4 regions of the Geodermatophilus sp. SYSU D00663 genome follow, and region 1 is predicted to be linked to each of the others. Evidence: riboswitches for the same ligand, from Rfam matches in the RefSeq annotation. Region 1 holds a riboswitch; each other region holds the start of a gene.
The links. Region 1 has a riboswitch for cyclic di-AMP ahead of ACI79Z_RS01135 (transglycosylase family protein). Riboswitches for the same ligand answer to the same signal wherever they lie in the genome.

Region 1 (4,106 bases):
GGCGCGGTGTCCGCCGCGATCGGCCGCATCGGCGCCGGTGACCTCGCCAAGGTGGTGCTCGCGCGCGACCTGCTGGTCACCGCCGACGTGCCGCTGGACCCCCGCCGCCTGCTCGACCGGCTGGCCACCCGCTTCCCCGACTGCTGGACCTTCGCCGTCGACGGGCTGCTCGGCGCCACCCCCGAGCTGCTGCTGCGCCGCACCGGCCGGCAGCTGTCGGCGCGGGTGCTGGCCGGCACCGCCCCGCGCGGCGCGGGCGCCGAGGACGAGCGGCTCGCGGCCGGCCTGCTGGCCAGCGCCAAGGACCGCGCCGAGCACGCCCTCGCCGTCGACTCGCTCGTGCGGGCGCTCGACCCGTTCTGCACCGCGCTGTCGGTGCCGGAGCAGCCCTCGCTGCTCACGCTGCCCAACGTGCGGCACCTGGCCACCGACGTCGTCGGCACCCAGCGCCGCTCGGGCGCCCGCGGCCGCGCCGGGCTGCTGGAGCTGGTCGACGCCGTGCACCCCACCGCCGCCGTCTGCGGCACCCCGCCCGAGGCCGCCGCCGGGGTCATCGCCGAGCTGGAGGGCATGGACCGCGGCCGCTACGCCGGGCCGGTGGGCTGGCTCGACGCCCGAGGGGACGGCGAGTTCGGGCTGGCCCTCCGCTGCGCGCAGCTGGTCGACGACGACCCGTGCTCGGCCCGGCTGTTCGCCGGCTGCGGCATCGTCGCCGGCTCCGACCCGGCGGCCGAGCTCGCCGAGACCCAGTCGAAGTTCGCCGCCTTCCAGGCCGCGCTCGAGGGCTGAGCCGGCCCGCTCCCGGCCGGCCGCCGTCCTGCCCCGGGAACGACGAGGGCCCCGGCCGCGGCGCGCGGTCGGGGCCCTCGTCGGGTGAGGCGGAGGTCAGCCCACGTAGTTCACGTGCACGTGGTCCATGTGGTTGGCGGTCGCGCCGCCGCGGTCCTCCATCGCCTTCCAGGCGCCGTCGGGCGAGGTCAGGATGCGCTGCTGCCAGATGACGTACTCGACGCCGAGCTCGTCCCAGTGGTCGACGTGGTACTGGGCGATCGCGTCGCCGAGGGCGGCGTCGGACATGACCATGTAGTCCAGCGCCTTGCCGGAGGGGTGGCCGTCCGGGTCGACCGCGCTGGCCCGCGTGCCGCCGAGGGTGATGTCCGCGGCGCCCGGGACGTTGCTGACGACGGCGTTCGCCGCCGCCTGCACGGCCTCGTGGATCGCGCCGGCGGTGTTCGTGATCTCGGCGACGACCGAGGCCTGCGCGACCTGCGGGGCGGCCTCGGCGATCGGCGGGGTGGCGGCGGGCGCCGCCTCGCCGGCGGCGGCGACCGGGGCCGGGGCGGCCTCGGCGGCGGGAGCCGGAGCGGCCTCGGCCGGGGCGGCGGTCGAGCCGCTGAGCGCCAGCACCTGACCGGGATAGATCCGGTTCGGGTTGCCGCCGATGACGTCGACGTTGCGCTCGTAGAGCTCCCGCCAGCTCTGGCCGTGGGCGGCGGCGATCTTCGCCACCGTGTCCCGCCAGCGGACGGTGTACTCCTCGGTGGTGACCTCGGCCTGCTCGGCCGGGGCGGCCTGCTCGGCGGCCGGCTGCTCGGCCGGAGCGGCCGGGGCCTCGGCGGCCGGGGCGGCCTGCTCGGCGGGAGCGGCCGGCGCCTCGGCGGCGGCCGCGGTGGTGCCGTCGGTCAGGTACTTGCCGCAGGTCGGCCAGGCGCCGACGCCCTGGCCGGCCAGGACGGCCTCGGCGATCTGGACCTGCTCGGCCGGGGTGGCGAGGTCGGCGCGCGGGGCGAGGTCGGTGCCCCCGAAGGCGGCCCAGGTGGACTGGCTGAACTGCAGCCCGCCGTAGTAGCCGTTGCCGGTGTTGATGCTCCAGTTGCCGCTGGACTCGCACTGGGCGACGCCGGTCCAGTCGTGGGTGGTGGAGGCGGAGGCCGGCGAGCTCAGGACGCCCAGACCGACGGCGGCGGCGCCGGCGGCGACAGGGGCCTTGGCGATGACCTTCTTGGTGCGGACGTAGCGGGGTGCGCGGTGCTTGGGCATGGTGATGATCTCCCGATCACCGCCGGCGAGGTGAGCTGTCGGGTTCGGGCGATCGGTGCCCGGCCGCGGTCCGCGGCTTCACCCCGAGGCGCGCTCCGACAGGCCCCCGTAGGCCGTCGCGCGCCGGAAGAGTGGGTCCCCCACCCCTGCCCTGGGAGTTGACGTGGGCGACCGGTGGGCAGGGTTTGGCGGACCGGCGCCGCGCTCTGTGTTCGCTGAGCGCAGCCAAAACGTTACGTGTCGTCATGTCGACTGTCGTCGTGACGGCGGTCACACGGCGGTTCGGCCGGGGCGTGTGGGGTACGGCGTGACGTCGGCGTGACCACCGCGCGGGTAACGGAACCCGCTGCTCGCCGCGCACGATCGGGCCCTGCCGGGGTCGTGCCGTCCCCGCCGCGTCCGCGCCGGGTCCCGTGACGAAGGCCACCGGGAACGGGTGGCGGACCGGCCCGTCACGAGGGCCTGGGACGAGCTCCCGGGCCGTGCCCGGGCCCCGTCCGGCGCTCCTCGGACCGGTCAGGCCAGCGCGCGGCCCGCGGCCTCCCGCAGGGCGACGGCGAGGTCGGCCTCCGCGCGCTGGTCGGTGCGGGCGACGACCACCCGCGGCCCGCCGCGCGCCAGCGCGGCGGCGAGCTCCTCCGGCGTGGTCACCGCCACCGCCTCCCACCCCAGGGACGCCGCGACGGCGACCAGGTCCCGCCCGTGCGGCGTGCCGAACACCCGCCGGTAGTCGTGGGCGTACGCCGGCCGCCCGGGCTCCAGCTGGGCGAAGATCCCGCCCCCGTCGTTGTCGGGCACCACCACGGTGAGGTCCGGGCGCGGCTCGCCCTCGCCGGTGAGCAGCCCCTGCAGGTCGTGCAGGAACGTCAGGTCGCCCATGAGCGCCACCGCCGGCCCGCCGTGGACCAGCGCGGCGCCGACGGCGGTGGACACCGTGCCGTCGATGCCGGCGACGCCGCGGTTGGCGAGCACGGCGACGTCGCCGCGCGGGACGGCGAGCCGGTCGACGTCGCGCACCGGCGTGGAGGAGCCGAGCACCAGCAGCGCCCCCGGCGGCAGCGCGGCGACGACGTCGCGGGCCAGCCGGGCGGCGGTCAGCCCGCGCGCGGCGTCCAGGGCGGCGTCGACGGCGGCGCCCACCCGGTCCGCGGCCGCGCGCCAGGCGGCGGCCCAGCCGGGGTCGCAGGGCGGCCCGGCCGGCGGGGCGGCGCGGGTGACCAGCGCGGCGGAGCGGCCGGCGTCGGGCCAGCGCGGCCCGGCGACCACGGTCTCCACGCGCACCCGCGGGTCGGCCAGCAGCGCGGACACCGGCCGGGACAGCGTCGGCCGGCCGACGACGACCACCCGGTCGGGCCGGTGCGCGTCCAGCCAGCCGGGCACGCCGAGCAGCAGCGCCCCGCCGCGCACGGCGCCGTCGGTCCACGCCCCGCCGCTCGGCTCGGCGACCACCGGCCAGCCGGCCGCGGCGGCGCCGGCCGCCCACGCCCGGCCGGCGGCGTCGGGCCCGTCCCCGGCGACGACGAGCGTGCGCGGGCCGTCGGCGATCGGTGCGGCCGCGGCGGGCGCGGACGCGCCGGCGGTCCACGGCGCGCCACCGTCCCGGCCGGCCCACGGGCCCGACAGCGGGCCGGGCTCCTCCTCGGGCAGCAGCGGGTCGCGGAAGGGCAGGTCCAGCTGCACCGGCCCGGGGTCGCCGGACAGGACGCCGGTGGCCGCGAGCAGTGCCCGGGACACCACCGAGCGCCAGTAGCGGTTCTGCGCGGCCTCGCGGCCGGCCTCGGGCACGCCGACGTCGGCCGCCCAGCGCACCGCGCCGCCGTAGAGACCCGGCTGCTCGATCGTCTGGTTGGCGCCGGTGCCGCGCAGCTCCGGCGGCCGGTCGGCGGTGAGCGCCAGCAGCGGCACCCCGCTGACGTCGGCCTCGAGGACGGCGGCGTGCAGGTGCGCGGTCGCCGTCCCGGAGGTGGTGAGCACCGGCACCGGCCGGCCGGACGCGCGGGCGAGGCCCAGGGCGAGGAAGGACGCCGTGCGCTCGTCGATGCGCACGTGCAGCCGCAGGACGCCGG
Region 2 (4,106 bases), on a different contig from region 1:
GCCGCCCAGGAGACGGCCGCCGCCCGGTCCGGCGCCTCGACGACCCAGAAGCCGCCGAGGTACTCCGGCGCCTGCGTGTACGGCCCGTCGGTGAGGGCGAGGTCGTCCCCGGTGTGGTCGACGGTGACCGCGGTCGACGGCGGGTGCAGCCCACCGGCGAAGACCAGCGCGCCGGACGCCGCCAGCTCCTCCAGGAAGGCGCCGGCCGCCGCCAGGGCGACCTCCAGCTCGGCGGGGTCCATCGTGGCCATCGTCGGTTCCTCGGCCGAGTCGTGCGGCATGGACAGCAGGTACTGCGTCACGGGTCCTCCCGGGTGGTCGCCGCGGCCCGTCCGGCCGCTCCACGAGAGGGACCCCGGTCGCCGCATCGACTCATCGGTCGGGTCCCGTCGGTGGGGTCGCCTGGCGGCGACACACCGGCAGCCACCCGCGACCGGGCCCGGACGACCGGACGCCGTCGACCCGGTCGTGCGCGGATCGGCGGAGGGGGACGACGGACGAGTCGGCCTGCCGATCCGGGGCCGGCTGTTCAGCGCCTGGTCTCGTACCTGGTCAGGAGCACGCCGCCGCGGAACGTCCGGGTCTCCACCAGGTCCAGGTCCACCCGGTCGTCCAGGGCCGGGAAGAACGGCGTGCCGCCGCCCACCAGGACCGGGTGGGTGACGAGCGCGTACTCGTCGATCAGCCCGGCCCGCATGGCCGCCGCGGCGAGGGTGGCGCCACCGACGTCCATGGGACCGCCGTCCCCGGCCTTGAGCCGGGTGATCTCGGTGACGGCGTCGCCGGTGACCAGGCGGGCGTTCCCGTCGACCGCGCTGGCCGTCGAGGAGAACACCACCTTCGGCATGTCCCGCCAACGGCGGGCGTACTCGATCTGCGCCGGTGTGGCGCCGGGCTGCCGGTCGGCGGTCGGCCAGTGGGAGCTCATCGTCTCCCACAGTCTGCGCCCGTACAGCGCCAGGCCCGTGGCCTCCACCCGGTCGGACCACCACTGGAACAGCTCGTCGCTCGGCACGCTCCAGCCGAGGTCGTCGCCGGGCGCGGCGACGTAGCCGTCCAGGCTCAGGTTCATGGCGAAGGTCAGTCTCCGCATCGCGTGGCCTCCCGTGGGTCGGTGTTCGGCGTACGGACCGACACGGCACGGAGAACTGACCGGTCGGACCACACCCAGGGCCGGTCGACCACCGCGCCGAGCGGATGCCGCGTACGAGGAGGGACGACGACCGGCACAGCGCCCCGTGGGACGGGTCGCCGCCTCGTCGTCCGGCCGCTCGACGTCCACGCCGCCGGGTCGCAGGGGCCGCGTGACGCGAGCCGGATCATCCCGGAGCCGATCGTCGTCAGCAGCCGCAGCCGGGAAGAGGGCGAGCCGACCTCGGCCGACGATCGCCGTGACCGACCGACGTCAGCCACCTCTGGCCCGGCTCCGGCGACCGGCCGAGGGCCGCCGCCGACCCCGTTCCCGGCCGAGCGGCGGACCCCGCGCGGACCGGCGCCGCGCCCTGACCGCAGACCCGCAGGTCACGGCGGGCGACGGACGAGTCGGCCTGTACGCCGGGTTCTGTCCTCGGGCGCCTCGCGGCCTCCCGATGGGCGGTCATCCATCTAGGCCCGCCGTTGCCGGCGGGCTCGAGCGGTCCACCCGCAGGCTCGGGCGGGCAGCCCTCGAACGCCTGCGCAGGACGGTGTCCGGTCGCCCGGCCACCGCCCCTTCTCGACCTTGCTCCGGGTGGGGTTTACCGAGCCGCACCGGTCACCCGGTGCGCTGGTGGTCTCTTACACCACCGTTTCACCCTCACCAGCAGCGGACTGCTGGCGGTCTGTTCTCTGTGGCACTGTCCCGCGGGTCACCCCGGGTCGCCGTTAGCGACCACCCTGCCCTGTGGAGCCCGGACGTTCCTCGGCGACGGGGTCTCCCCCGCCGACGCGACCGCCCGGCCGACTCGTCCGTCGTGCCGACCAGTCTACGGACCCCCTCAGCGGAACTGCTCAGTCCGCGCTGCGGGCTCCCGCGGACGCTCCTACGGTGGCTCCGTCCGGCCGGTCGTCACGTCCTCCACCGGGGGAACCGAGCCGGGTGCCGCCGAGTCGCGGCCACCGCGGTGGCCGTGAGCCGGGGACCCACCGCACCACCGGGGTGAGTCCCACCTCCCGGACCCGGGAGGGGGTAGGGCGCAGTTCCCCGCCCGAACCCGTCAGCTGACCCGGTAGGCGGCCACGGGAGAACGGAGAACCACCACGGGGTGCGCCGACGGCGCCTGCCCCGGCGTGCCCCGCACTCTGCGACGAGCGCCGCGACCCGCCCACCTCCGCCGGTCGCCGCGCCTCCACGGACCGGAAACGACCGGCCTCGCGTCGGCCTGCCCTCCAGCAGCCGCCCGCCGCCCGGCCGCGTCCCGGCCCGTCCCGCAGGTCCCCCCACGCGACGGGTGACCGCCGAGCCACGGACGGCGCCACGCGGAACCGACGTCAGGAGCTCTCCTCGTCATGCCCTCGAACAGCAAGCGCACGATCCGCCGGACCCTCACGGCCGGCGCCCTCGCCGTCGCCTTCGGCCTCAGCGGCCAGTCGGTGGCCCAGGCCGACTGGGACGGCCCCCGCCGGGACGGGTCGAACGGCTGGTCCCAGGACCGGGGAGGAGCCGCGGCGCCCGCGCCCGCGGCCCCCGCCGCCCCCGCGGCCGCACCGGCAGCCGCCCCCGCCGCCCCCGCGGCGGTGTCCACGAACCTCACCGGCGCGCCGACCGCCTCCTCGACCTCCTACAGCGCCTGGGCGGCGCACGTCCGCCCCGTCGTCGCCGAGGTCGTGCAGCAGTGCGGGGTGTCCACCGTGCTCACCCGCCCCGGGCACTCCCCCACCCAGCAGCTCGCCGCGGACTTCATGGTCTACGCCGACTCCGCCAAGGGGAACGCCGTCGCCCAGTACGTCCTCGACAACGCCGCGCGCATGGGCGTCGACTACGTCATCTGGAAGCAGCGGATCTTCGTGATCGGGAGCTCCGGCTGGCGGGCGATGGAGGACCGCGGGTCCCCCACCGCCAACCACATGGACCACGTCCACGTGAGCTTCAACCCCTGACCGGCCCGGACGCGGCCCCGGGCGCACCCCGGGGCCGCGTCCGCCTCAGCCGGCGTACAGCGCGAAGCCGGCCACCCGCCGGCCGTCGACGACCGGGGTCGCCGTGTCGACCTGTCGCCGTGCCTGCTCCTCGACCGGGTCGGCCGACAGCGCCTGCAGGTAGCGGCGGTGCTCGGCCAGCGAGGCCACCGCCCGGTCGACGACGTCGGTCACGTCGACGGTGTGCGTGACCCCCACCGGCGTGGAGACGGCGGTCCAGCGCACCCCGCGCCAGGGCTCCGGGTCGGCGAGCTCGGCGAAGATCCACTCGTTGGCCGCGTCGCCGACGGCGTCGACCACCGCCCGGCCCAGCACCCGGTGGTCGGCGCTGTTCCAGTAGCCGAGCGGGGCGCCCGGCGGCGTCCACGTGTCGCCGAAGTGCAGCGTGACCACGAGGTCGGGGCGGTGCCGCCGGATCGCCGCCGCGACCGCCCGCCGCAGGTCCAGCCCCTCGGTCAGCCGCCCGTCGGGGTGGCCGAGGAACTCGACCACCGACACGCCGACCACCGCGGCCGCGGCCCGCTGCTCGCGCTCGCGCAGCGGCCCGGCGGCCTCCGGCGGCAGCCCGGCGATGCCGGCCTCGCCGCTGGTGGCCATCACGTACCGGACGTCGCGCCCGGCCGCCGTCCACGCCGCGACGGCGGCCGCGCAGCCGTACTCCACGTCGTCGGGGTGGGCGGCGACGACCAGGGCGCGCTGCCAGTCCTCGGGGAACGCCTCCGTCATGCGGGCAGTCTGCCCGCGGCCGCTGACGCTCAGCGCCCTCGGGCCACCCGCAGCGCCGCGGCGATCATCGGCGCCTGCAGCGGCAGCCGGACCACCGCCGCGGCCAGCATCGCCGGCCGCCCGCGCGCCACGCGGAGGTGGTGCAGGTGGGCCGGCACGAACGACGCCAGGAGCGCGGCCGCGGCCCGTCCCCCGGCCCGGCGGCTCGCCGGCGCGGCCAGCAGCGCGGCGGTGCCGACCTCGGCGACCCCGCTGACGAGCAC
Region 3 (4,106 bases), on a different contig from region 1:
CCGCGGGGCGAGCGCGGCGCCGATGCCGCTGGCCGCCCCGGTGACGACGGCGGTACCGGTGAAGGCGTAGGGGCGCACGCGGCGACCGTATCCGGCGGCGCTCAGGGCAGCCGCCACACCGTCGTCCGGCGCAGCCCGGGCCCCTCCGTCTCGGGGACCTCGTACACCGCGGCCGACTCCAGCCGCTCGTGCGGGAGGTACGGGCGGCCGGGGTCGCCGACGAGCACCTCGCAGCCGCGGGCCCGCGCCCGGTCGAGGAAGGGCAGCACCCGCCCGGTCATCTCCCGGTCGTAGCAGACGTCCCCGGCGACGACGACGTCGACGGCGGGCGGCTCGCGGTCCAGCACGTCGCCGGTGACGCTGATGCCCGCGACGCCGTTGAGGCCGGCGTTGACGCCGACCGCCGTCCGGGAGAACGGGTCGACGTCGCTGGCCAGCACCCACCGGGCACCGGCGAGGACGGCGGCGACGGCCACCAGGCCGCTGCCCGACCCGAGGTCGAGCACCGTGCGGCCGGTGACGGTGGCGGGCTCGTCGAGCAGGTGGCGGGCCAGCGCCTGCCCGCCGGGCCAGGCGGCGGCCCAGAACGGCGGCTCCCCGCCCGCCCCGCCGGCCGCGGTCTCCATCGCCTCCCACAGGGCGACGACGTCGTCGGCGACGTGCAGCCGCACCTCGGGGACGAGCGAGGGCCGGCGCACCTGGGTGTGCGCGCGGACGAACCCCGCGGGCACCACCCGGGTGGCCGGCCCTCGATGGATCACGTGTCGATCAGTACCAGCCGGTGGCCTGGCTGTGCGCCCAGGCGTCGCACGGCGAGCCGTAGCGCTCCTCGATGTAGATCAGGCCGGCGTCGATCTGGCGGTAGCCGTCGGAGGTCTTGGCGATCCCGGTGCTGGCCCAGGTGGAGTCCAGGAACTGCGGGATGCCGTAGGCGGTGCTGGTGGGGTTCTGGGCGTTGGGGTTCCAGCCGCTCTCCTTGCCCCACAGCTTCTCCAGGCAGGAGAACTGCTCGCCGCTGCCGACCTTGCTCAGCGCGTAGTCCTTGAAGGAGCCGGAGGGCGCGGCGGGCGCGGCCTCCTCGGCGGCCTGCTCCTCGGCGGCCTGCTGCGCGGCGGCGGCCTCGGCGGCGGCCTGCGCCTCGGCGGCCTGGCGGGCGGCCTCCTGCTCCGCGGCGACGCGGGCGGCCTCCTGCTCGGCGGCGACGCGGGCGGCCTCGGCCTCGGCGGCCTGGCGGTCGCGCTCGGCCTGCTCGGCGGCGAGCTGCGCGTGGGCGGCACCGGCCTCCTGCGCGCTGCGCTCGGCGCGCGAGGCGGCGATGTCGGCCAGCGACGTCAGGTCGGGGGCGGTCGCGGCCTGCTGCTCGGGGATGCCCAGCTCGTCGGCGACGCTGACCGCGGTGCCGGCGGTGTCGGTACCGGCGGAGGCGGCGGGGCCGCTGGTGGAGACGACGCCGACGATCAGCGCGCCGGCGGCGGCGGCGCCGAGCAGGAGGGCCGGGCGGCGCGGGCCCAGCGGCGGGCCGCCGCGGCGGAACAGGCGCCGGCGGGCGGGGGCCTCGGCGGCGTCCGCGACCGCGGGCAGCTCGCGGGTGGCGGTGCCGGCCGTGGTCTCGGCGGCGGTGTCGGGGGTGTCGGCGGTGGCGAGCTCGACGGTCGCGGGGGCGTCGGCAGGCGTGTTCGGGACGTGGCGGGACATGAGGGGGTGAGGGCTCCGAGGGAGAGTGCGCGCGGCAGCGGGCCCGGAGGCGGACCTCGGGCATGCGCGTGCGGCGCGGGGCTACGGGTGTCGCGGACTACGGGGTCCCCGGCGACGTCGTCGCAGGGAGCGGCAGGGCAGGGGCGGCCGGCGTCAGGCGGACGCGGGAGCGCGGTGTGCGCGCGGGCAGCTGCACCTGCGGGCCGCTTCGGCCCGGAGGCGGGGCATGCGGGGACTCTCCGTTTCTTCCGTGAGCCGCCTACCGAGTTAGCTGACGGGTTCGGGCGGGAAGGAGCCCTACGCGCGCCGGGCCGGAGCTCGGCGGGCGCGATTCACCCCAGTACTGCGGTGGGTCCCCGGCTCGCGTCCACGGGCGCGGACACGACTCGGCGGCGTCCGGCCGGGCTCCCCAGGACGGGGACCTGACGACCAGCCGGACGCCAGCCACCGTACGGTCGTTACCGGTTCGTGACAACCGCCGGGGCCGGAGGTGCGGCCGTGACGGGTGGGGCGGACCCCCTCGTCCCGGAACCCGCCCCCGCGTCGCCGCTGGTCAGGAGGCCGCGGCCACCTCGGGCCGGCCGGGCCCGTGCAGCGGTGTCACGTCGGACACGTCCGTCCCGGACGACGCCGGACGCGACTCCGCCCGGAGTCCACCGGCGGACTCCTCCAGTCGGGCCAGCCCCCGCTTGTCGCCGAGGGCGGGGACGTCGTCGGGCACGACGCCGGTGACGACGGCGAGCGCCTCGTCCAGCTGCCCGGTCAGCAGGCGCAGCCAGTCGCGCGCCCGGTCGCGCTCGTCGCGCAGGGGCTCGAGCTCGGCCTCGACGGCGTGCCGGCGCTCGAGCGCCTCGGCGTCGGCCCGCGCCCGTGCCGCGGCGGCCTCGCGGTCCCGCCGCTCGCGCTCCGCGGCGGCCGCCTCCTCCAGCCGGGCCGCCTCGCGGCGCGCGGCCTCGAGGACGGCGGCGGCCTCGCTGCGGGTCTGCTCGCGGGCGGCGAGCACCGCCTCGCGCATCTCGGCCACCCCGGACAGCCGGGCCTGCGCCTCGGCGAGCGCCTCGGCGCGGATCCGCCCGGCCTCCTCCTCGGCGGCGGCCGTCAGCGCGGCGGCCTCCTCCTCGGCCCGCCGCACGATCGCGGCCGCGTCCTCGGGGCCGGGCAGGCTCTGCCGCTCGCGGACCAGCTGGGCCAGCCGCCGGCGGGCGTTCTGCAGCTTGGCCGAGGCGGCGGCGTAGCGGCTGAGCAGGTGCTCGTTCTCCCGGCGCAGGACCAGCAGCTCGGTCTCGGCCCAGGCGACGTAGTCGTCCACCTGCACGCGGTCGTAGCCGCGGACCGCCCCGGTGAACACCGGCCCGGTGCCCAGCAGGCCGTCGAGCCCACGTCCCGGAGGCGGCTCCGCGGTGCCGTCCCCGGTCCCGTCGGGAGCAGCTCCCCGTCCCCGCAGCGACATCCCGGTTCCCCCTCGGTGCGCCGTCCGATCCGGCCCCCCACCGGCGCGCCGGTCGGGGGTGATCACAGAGTTCCACCCGCCGGGTGCGGCCGGACGGGTCGACACGGACGCGCGCGGGGCGTCCGGACCGGTCGCGCCCGGACGTGCCGGGCCGGTCACCGAGCGCGGTCGAGAGGTCTCAGTACGGTCACGGAGGCGTCGGGAATGCCCGGCGGGGGCGGGTCGTTGGGCCGGGTACAGTAGTTGCACTCTCAACCACATGGAGCACGAGATGCAGTTCGGGGTCTTCACGGTCAGCGACGTCACGACCGACCCGACGACGGGGCGGACGCCGAGCGAGGCGGAGCGGATCAAGGCCGTCGTCACCATCGCGAAGAAGGCCGAGGAGGTGGGCCTCGACGTCTTCGCGCTCGGTGAGCACCACAACCCGCCGTTCTTCTCGTCCTCCCCCACGACCACGCTGGCCTACGTCGCGGCGCAGACCTCCCGGCTGCAGCTGTCGACGTCGACCACGCTGATCACCACCAACGACCCGGTGAAGATCGCCGAGGACTACGCGATGCTGCAGCACCTCGCGGACGGCCGCGTCGACCTGATGATGGGCCGCGGCAACACCGGCCCGGTCTACCCGTGGTTCGGTCAGGACATCCGCAACGGCATCCCGCTGGCGGTGGAGAACTACGCGCTGCTGCGCCGGCTGTGGGACGAGGAGGTCGTGGACTGGCAGGGCCGGTTCCGCACCCCGCTGCAGGGCTTCACCTCCACCCCGCGGCCGCTGGACGGCGTCCCGCCGTTCGTGTGGCACGGCTCGATCCGCTCGCCGCAGATCGCCGAGCAGGCCGCCTACTACGGCGACGGCTTCTTCCACAACCACATCTTCTGGCCGAAGGAGCACACCCAGCGGATGGTGGAGTTCTACCGGTCCCGGTTCGAGCACCACGGCCACGGCGCCGCCGACCAG
Region 4 (4,106 bases), on a different contig from region 1:
GTCGTCGGCCGGGGCGGGTCGGACCTCACGCCGGAGCAGGCCGAGGCCGCGATCACCGGCTACACGGTGTTCGTCGACTGGAGCGCCCGCGACGTGCAGGGCGTGGAGTCCCAGGTCGGCCTCGGCCCGGCCAAGGGCAAGGACGGCGCGACGACGCTCGGCCCGGTCCTGGTCACGCCCGACGAGCTCGAGCCGTACCGCTCCGGCGCCGGCTACGCGCTGCGCATGGCGGCCGCGGTCGACGGCGTCGAGCAGGGCGGCGGCAGCTGGGCTGACATCCACTGGTCGTTCGGGCAGATGCTCGCCTACGCCTCGCGCGGCACCGAGCTGCGGCCCGGTGACGTCGTCGGCAGCGGCACGGTCGGCACCGGGTGCCTGCTGGAGCTGCGGTCGCTGCACGGCGAGGACCAGCACCCGTGGCTGCGGCCGGGCGTGGAGGTCGCGGTGACGGTCGAGCGGATCGGCACGGTGACCGCACGCATCGTCGCCGGCCCCGACCCGGTGCCGCTGGGTCCCCCCGCGACGGCCGCGCGGGCCTAGGGCGGAGCGTGCCCGTGCTCCGCCCCACGGTGGAGCCGGAGCGCGGGCGCGCGCCGGTCAGTCCTCCGCCTGGCCCATCCCGGTGCCCTCGGCGGCGCCGGGGAAGCCGGGGCGGTCCCCGCTGCCCATGGGTCCCTGGGCAGCGCGGGGTCCCTGCTCGGGAGCGTCGTCGGCGACGCCGTTCTCGTCGGGGTGCTCACCGGGCAGCACGTGGTCGTCGGTGCGGCCGTCCGAGCCGCCGTTCGGCGGACCCTGGGTCATCGCGGACCTCCTCAGCCGTGCTCCGACCGGACGGCTGGGCTCACCCCGGTCGGGGCACGGGGTACCCGGCCCGCCGCCCCGGACACGGCTCGGGCGGTCGGCGTCCGCCCCGCGACGGGTGGTCAGGGGCAGCTCTCCTCGAGCTTCACGACGCCGAGGTCGATCGTCCCCTCCGCCGCGCCGGTGACCCGCTGGCCGGCCGGGACGTTCTGCGTGCAGACCCTCCAGTTGGCGTCGAGCACCTGGTTGCGGGTGCCGAGCAGGTCGTGGGACAGGCTGAGGAAGACGCCGTTGGCCTGGATCAGGTCCTGGGCGTCCTGCAGGGTCATCCCGACCACCGACGGCATGGCGAAGTCGACCACCGGCGCGGCCGGCGTGGTCGGGGCCGGGGTGCTCGGGGCGGCGCTGGTGCTCGGCACGACGGCCGGCGGCGGTGCGCTGGAGACGGGCGGGACGGCCGGCTGGGGGCTGGAGGTCGCCGTCACGGTCTCGGTGACCGTCGTGGTGCTCGCGGCGGCGGTCGCCGTCTCGTCGTCGCCACCGCCGAGCGCGGCGCCGACGGTTGCGACGACGAGGACCAGCGCGAGGACGGCGAACCAGGGACGCAGGTAGACCGGCGTCTCCTTCTTCTCCGGAGGCGGGGGCAGGAAGCCGGGCAGGGGGCCCTGCGGCGGCTGCCAGGGCTGGCCGGGCGGCGGTTGGGTCATGGGGACACCCCGTCGTGCTGGAGGGACCCGCGGCGGGTGCAGTCGCACCGCCGTCGCGGGAGGAACCGCGGGAGCGTGCCACGGCTGGACGGTGCTCCCCGGGACGTCTGGCACGGCGTCGTAGCGGGACGGTCACGAAGTGCCCCGGTCGCCTCGCCGGTCCCCCCGGACACGCCGCGGCCCCCGTCCCGGGTGGGGGACGGGGGCCGCGGTCGCGCTCGCAGGTCAGTAGCCGCGACCGGCCTGACCCTTGCCGCCCTTCGCGTTCTTGGCCTGGAAGTCGCGGATGAACTGCTTGATCTTGGCCTGGTTCTGCGGCTTCCGGAGCTCCTGGACGACCTTGGCGGCGACGCCCGAGGCGATCAGGTTCCTCATCATGCCCATGGGGGGACTCCCTCCTCTCGACTGCTGGTTCCGGTGCCCCGTCAACGGGCGGCGCAACCGTCGCGATCCCCGTGGCTTCCCCGCTCCCGTCGTGGTGGGCCGCTGACGCGCTGTGCGGACGCACCGCTGCGCCCTTTCTCGTCCGCCCCGGCGTGTCGGCGCCTGCGTGTCGGAGGTCGAGCGGCGGAGGGAACGGCTCCTGCGCTGGTGGGACGGGCGATTCGGATCCGCGGCCCGCGTCAAGTCCGCGGCTCGCGTCCGGGCGTGGCGCGGATGCGATCCGGTTGAACGCTGCAACACCCCTCCCTACCGTCGTCGCGGTCCGGCCGGCCCTCAGTCACCTCCCGTGTGACACCCGCCGGACACGCCGAACCAGGCGGCCGGCAGCCGGCCGGCGCCCGGACCGGGGACCCACGTGAGCACTGGGGTGAAGCGCGCTCCGTCGCGCCGGGCGACTCCTCCGCCCGAACCCGTCAGCTAACCCGGTAGGCGGTCGCGGAGAACAGGAGAACCGTCGTCGATGACGACTGCACGCACGTCCACCGCCCGTCGTTCGTTCCGCGGCATCGCCGTCGCGGCCATCGCCGGAGCCGGCATCGCCCTCTCACCTCTCCCGGCGTCGGCCGCCGCGGGCGACGGGGGTACCGCGACGGTCGCCGCCGCACCCGCGGCCGCTCCCAACGGCGCGGCCCAGACCGCCGTCGACACCGCCCTGGCCCAGGTCGGTGACCCGTACGTGTACGGCGCCACCGGCCCGAACTCGTTCGACTGCTCGGGCCTGACCAGCTACAGCTACCAGGCGGCGGGCGTCTCGATCCCGCGCACCTCGAAGGCCCAGTCGACGTTCGGCACCCCGGTGGCGAAGGCCGACCTGCAGCCGGGCGACCTGGTGTTCTTCTACAGCCCCGTGTCGCACGTGGGCATGTACATCGGCAACGGCCAGATGGTCCACGCCTCGACCGCCGGCAAGCCGGTGGCCGTCGTGAGCCTGGACTCGATGCCGGAGTACGTGGGCGCGCGCCGCGTCGCCTGACGCGCGGAACGGTGTCCCCGGCCGGCTCACCCGGCCGGGGGCACCGACCCGTCCTCGGGTGGTGTCCGCCGGCGATCCCGCCTGGCCGCGGCCGGCCGGCCCCGGGCCGGTGGTGGCGGTGGGCAAGCTCGTCGCCGACCAGCTGCTCGAGCTGTCCGCGCCGCTGGTGGCCGGCGGCCAGCAGCGGGTCGAGCGGACGACGACGGCCGGCGGCGCCCCCGCCAACGTCACCGCCGGCGTGGCCCGCCTGGGTGCGCCGGCGCGGTTCGCGGGCTGGGCCGGCGCCGACCCGCTGGCCGACGGGCTGCTGGCCGGTCTCGCTCGGAGGGGCGTCGAGCTCGCGGTGGTCCGCCGCGGGCGCGCGCCGCTGTCGACGGTGCTCGTGCACCCCGACGGCGAGCGCACGGTGCTGACCGACCGCGGCGAGGGCGGCCTGGAGCCGGCCGACGTCCGGCCGGAGTGGTTCGCCGGCGCCGCCGTCGTCCACCTCGACGGCTACGACCTGCTGCGCTTCCCCGATGCGGTGCGGGCCGCGGCCGGCACGGCGCACGACCTCGGCGTGCCGGTGAGCGCGGACGTCGCCGCGGCCGCCCGGATCGAGCGACACGGTGCCGATGGCTACGTGGAGCTGATCGCCGGGCTGCGTCCGGACGTGCTCTGCTGCAACGCCGCGGAGGCCACGGCCCTGGGCCTGGACGGCGCCCTGCCCGCCTGGGCGCCGCCGCTGGTGCTGGTGCACGCCGGCGCCCGGCCGACCCGGGTCGTCACAGCGGCGGGCACGGTGGAGGTCCCGGTGGAGCCGCTGCCGGCGGGCGGACCGCGCGACACGACAGGCTGCGGGGACGCGTTCGCGGCCGGGCTGCTGACCGGCTGGCGCGCGGGCGTGCCCGTGCTGGACGCCGTCCGGACCGGCCACGCGGCGGCCGCCGTGGTGGCGGGTGTCGTCGGCGGTCAGCCGCCACTGTCAGGCACCTGACCTGGGGATTCGTGCTGCGAAAGAGCCGGGGAGCGGTGACGTCCTCGACGACGTCGCCGCGCTGGTCGCCGAGCGCAACCGGATCGACGCCCGGCTGGCCCGCGCGGTCCGGGCCGCGGAGCTGTCCCAGGCGCCGGAGCGGGACGGCCTGACGTCGATGGCGTCGTGGCTGCGCGGGCACTGCCGGCTCTCCGGTGCCGCCGCC

Region 2: another riboswitch for cyclic di-AMP. It lies ahead of ACI79Z_RS11455 (hypothetical protein); the one in region 1 lies ahead of ACI79Z_RS01135 (transglycosylase family protein).
Region 3: another riboswitch for cyclic di-AMP. It lies ahead of ACI79Z_RS15165 (aggregation-promoting factor C-terminal-like domain-containing protein); the one in region 1 lies ahead of ACI79Z_RS01135 (transglycosylase family protein).
Region 4: another riboswitch for cyclic di-AMP. It lies ahead of ACI79Z_RS04760 (C40 family peptidase); the one in region 1 lies ahead of ACI79Z_RS01135 (transglycosylase family protein).

The regions. Positions count from the first base shown of each region.
Region 1 is NZ_JBJGZT010000001.1:224,735-228,840, forward strand. It holds gene ACI79Z_RS01130 (isochorismate synthase) at 1-789, shown strand, start outside; gene ACI79Z_RS01135 (transglycosylase family protein) at 886-2,040, opposite strand; cyclic di-AMP (ydaO/yuaA leader) riboswitch at 2,045-2,214, opposite strand; gene menD (2-succinyl-5-enolpyruvyl-6-hydroxy-3-cyclohexene-1-carboxylic-acid synthase) at 2,557-4,106, opposite strand, start outside.
Region 2 is NZ_JBJGZT010000012.1:90,602-94,707, reverse strand. It holds gene ACI79Z_RS11470 (YciI family protein) at 1-302, opposite strand, end outside; gene ACI79Z_RS11465 (dihydrofolate reductase family protein) at 530-1,093, opposite strand; RNA gene rnpB (RNase P RNA component class A) at 1,535-1,946, opposite strand; cyclic di-AMP (ydaO/yuaA leader) riboswitch at 2,072-2,229, shown strand; gene ACI79Z_RS11455 (hypothetical protein) at 2,488-3,078, shown strand; gene ACI79Z_RS11450 (PIG-L deacetylase family protein) at 3,124-3,843, opposite strand; gene ACI79Z_RS11445 (DoxX family protein) at 3,873-4,106, opposite strand, start outside.
Region 3 is NZ_JBJGZT010000018.1:72,796-76,901, forward strand. It holds gene ACI79Z_RS15155 (SDR family NAD(P)-dependent oxidoreductase) at 1-78, opposite strand, end outside; gene ACI79Z_RS15160 (class I SAM-dependent methyltransferase) at 102-761, opposite strand; gene ACI79Z_RS15165 (aggregation-promoting factor C-terminal-like domain-containing protein) at 769-1,695, opposite strand; cyclic di-AMP (ydaO/yuaA leader) riboswitch at 1,937-2,097, opposite strand; gene ACI79Z_RS15170 (hypothetical protein) at 2,249-3,145, opposite strand; gene ACI79Z_RS15175 (LLM class flavin-dependent oxidoreductase) at 3,405-4,106, shown strand, end outside.
Region 4 is NZ_JBJGZT010000004.1:100,834-104,939, forward strand. It holds gene ACI79Z_RS04740 (fumarylacetoacetate hydrolase family protein) at 1-540, shown strand, start outside; gene ACI79Z_RS04745 (hypothetical protein) at 598-801, opposite strand; gene ACI79Z_RS04750 (PASTA domain-containing protein) at 924-1,508, opposite strand; gene ACI79Z_RS04755 (hypothetical protein) at 1,734-1,892, opposite strand; cyclic di-AMP (ydaO/yuaA leader) riboswitch at 2,295-2,379, shown strand; gene ACI79Z_RS04760 (C40 family peptidase) at 2,413-2,925, shown strand; gene ACI79Z_RS04765 (carbohydrate kinase family protein) at 2,987-3,901, shown strand; gene ACI79Z_RS04770 (DUF222 domain-containing protein) at 3,864-4,106, shown strand, end outside.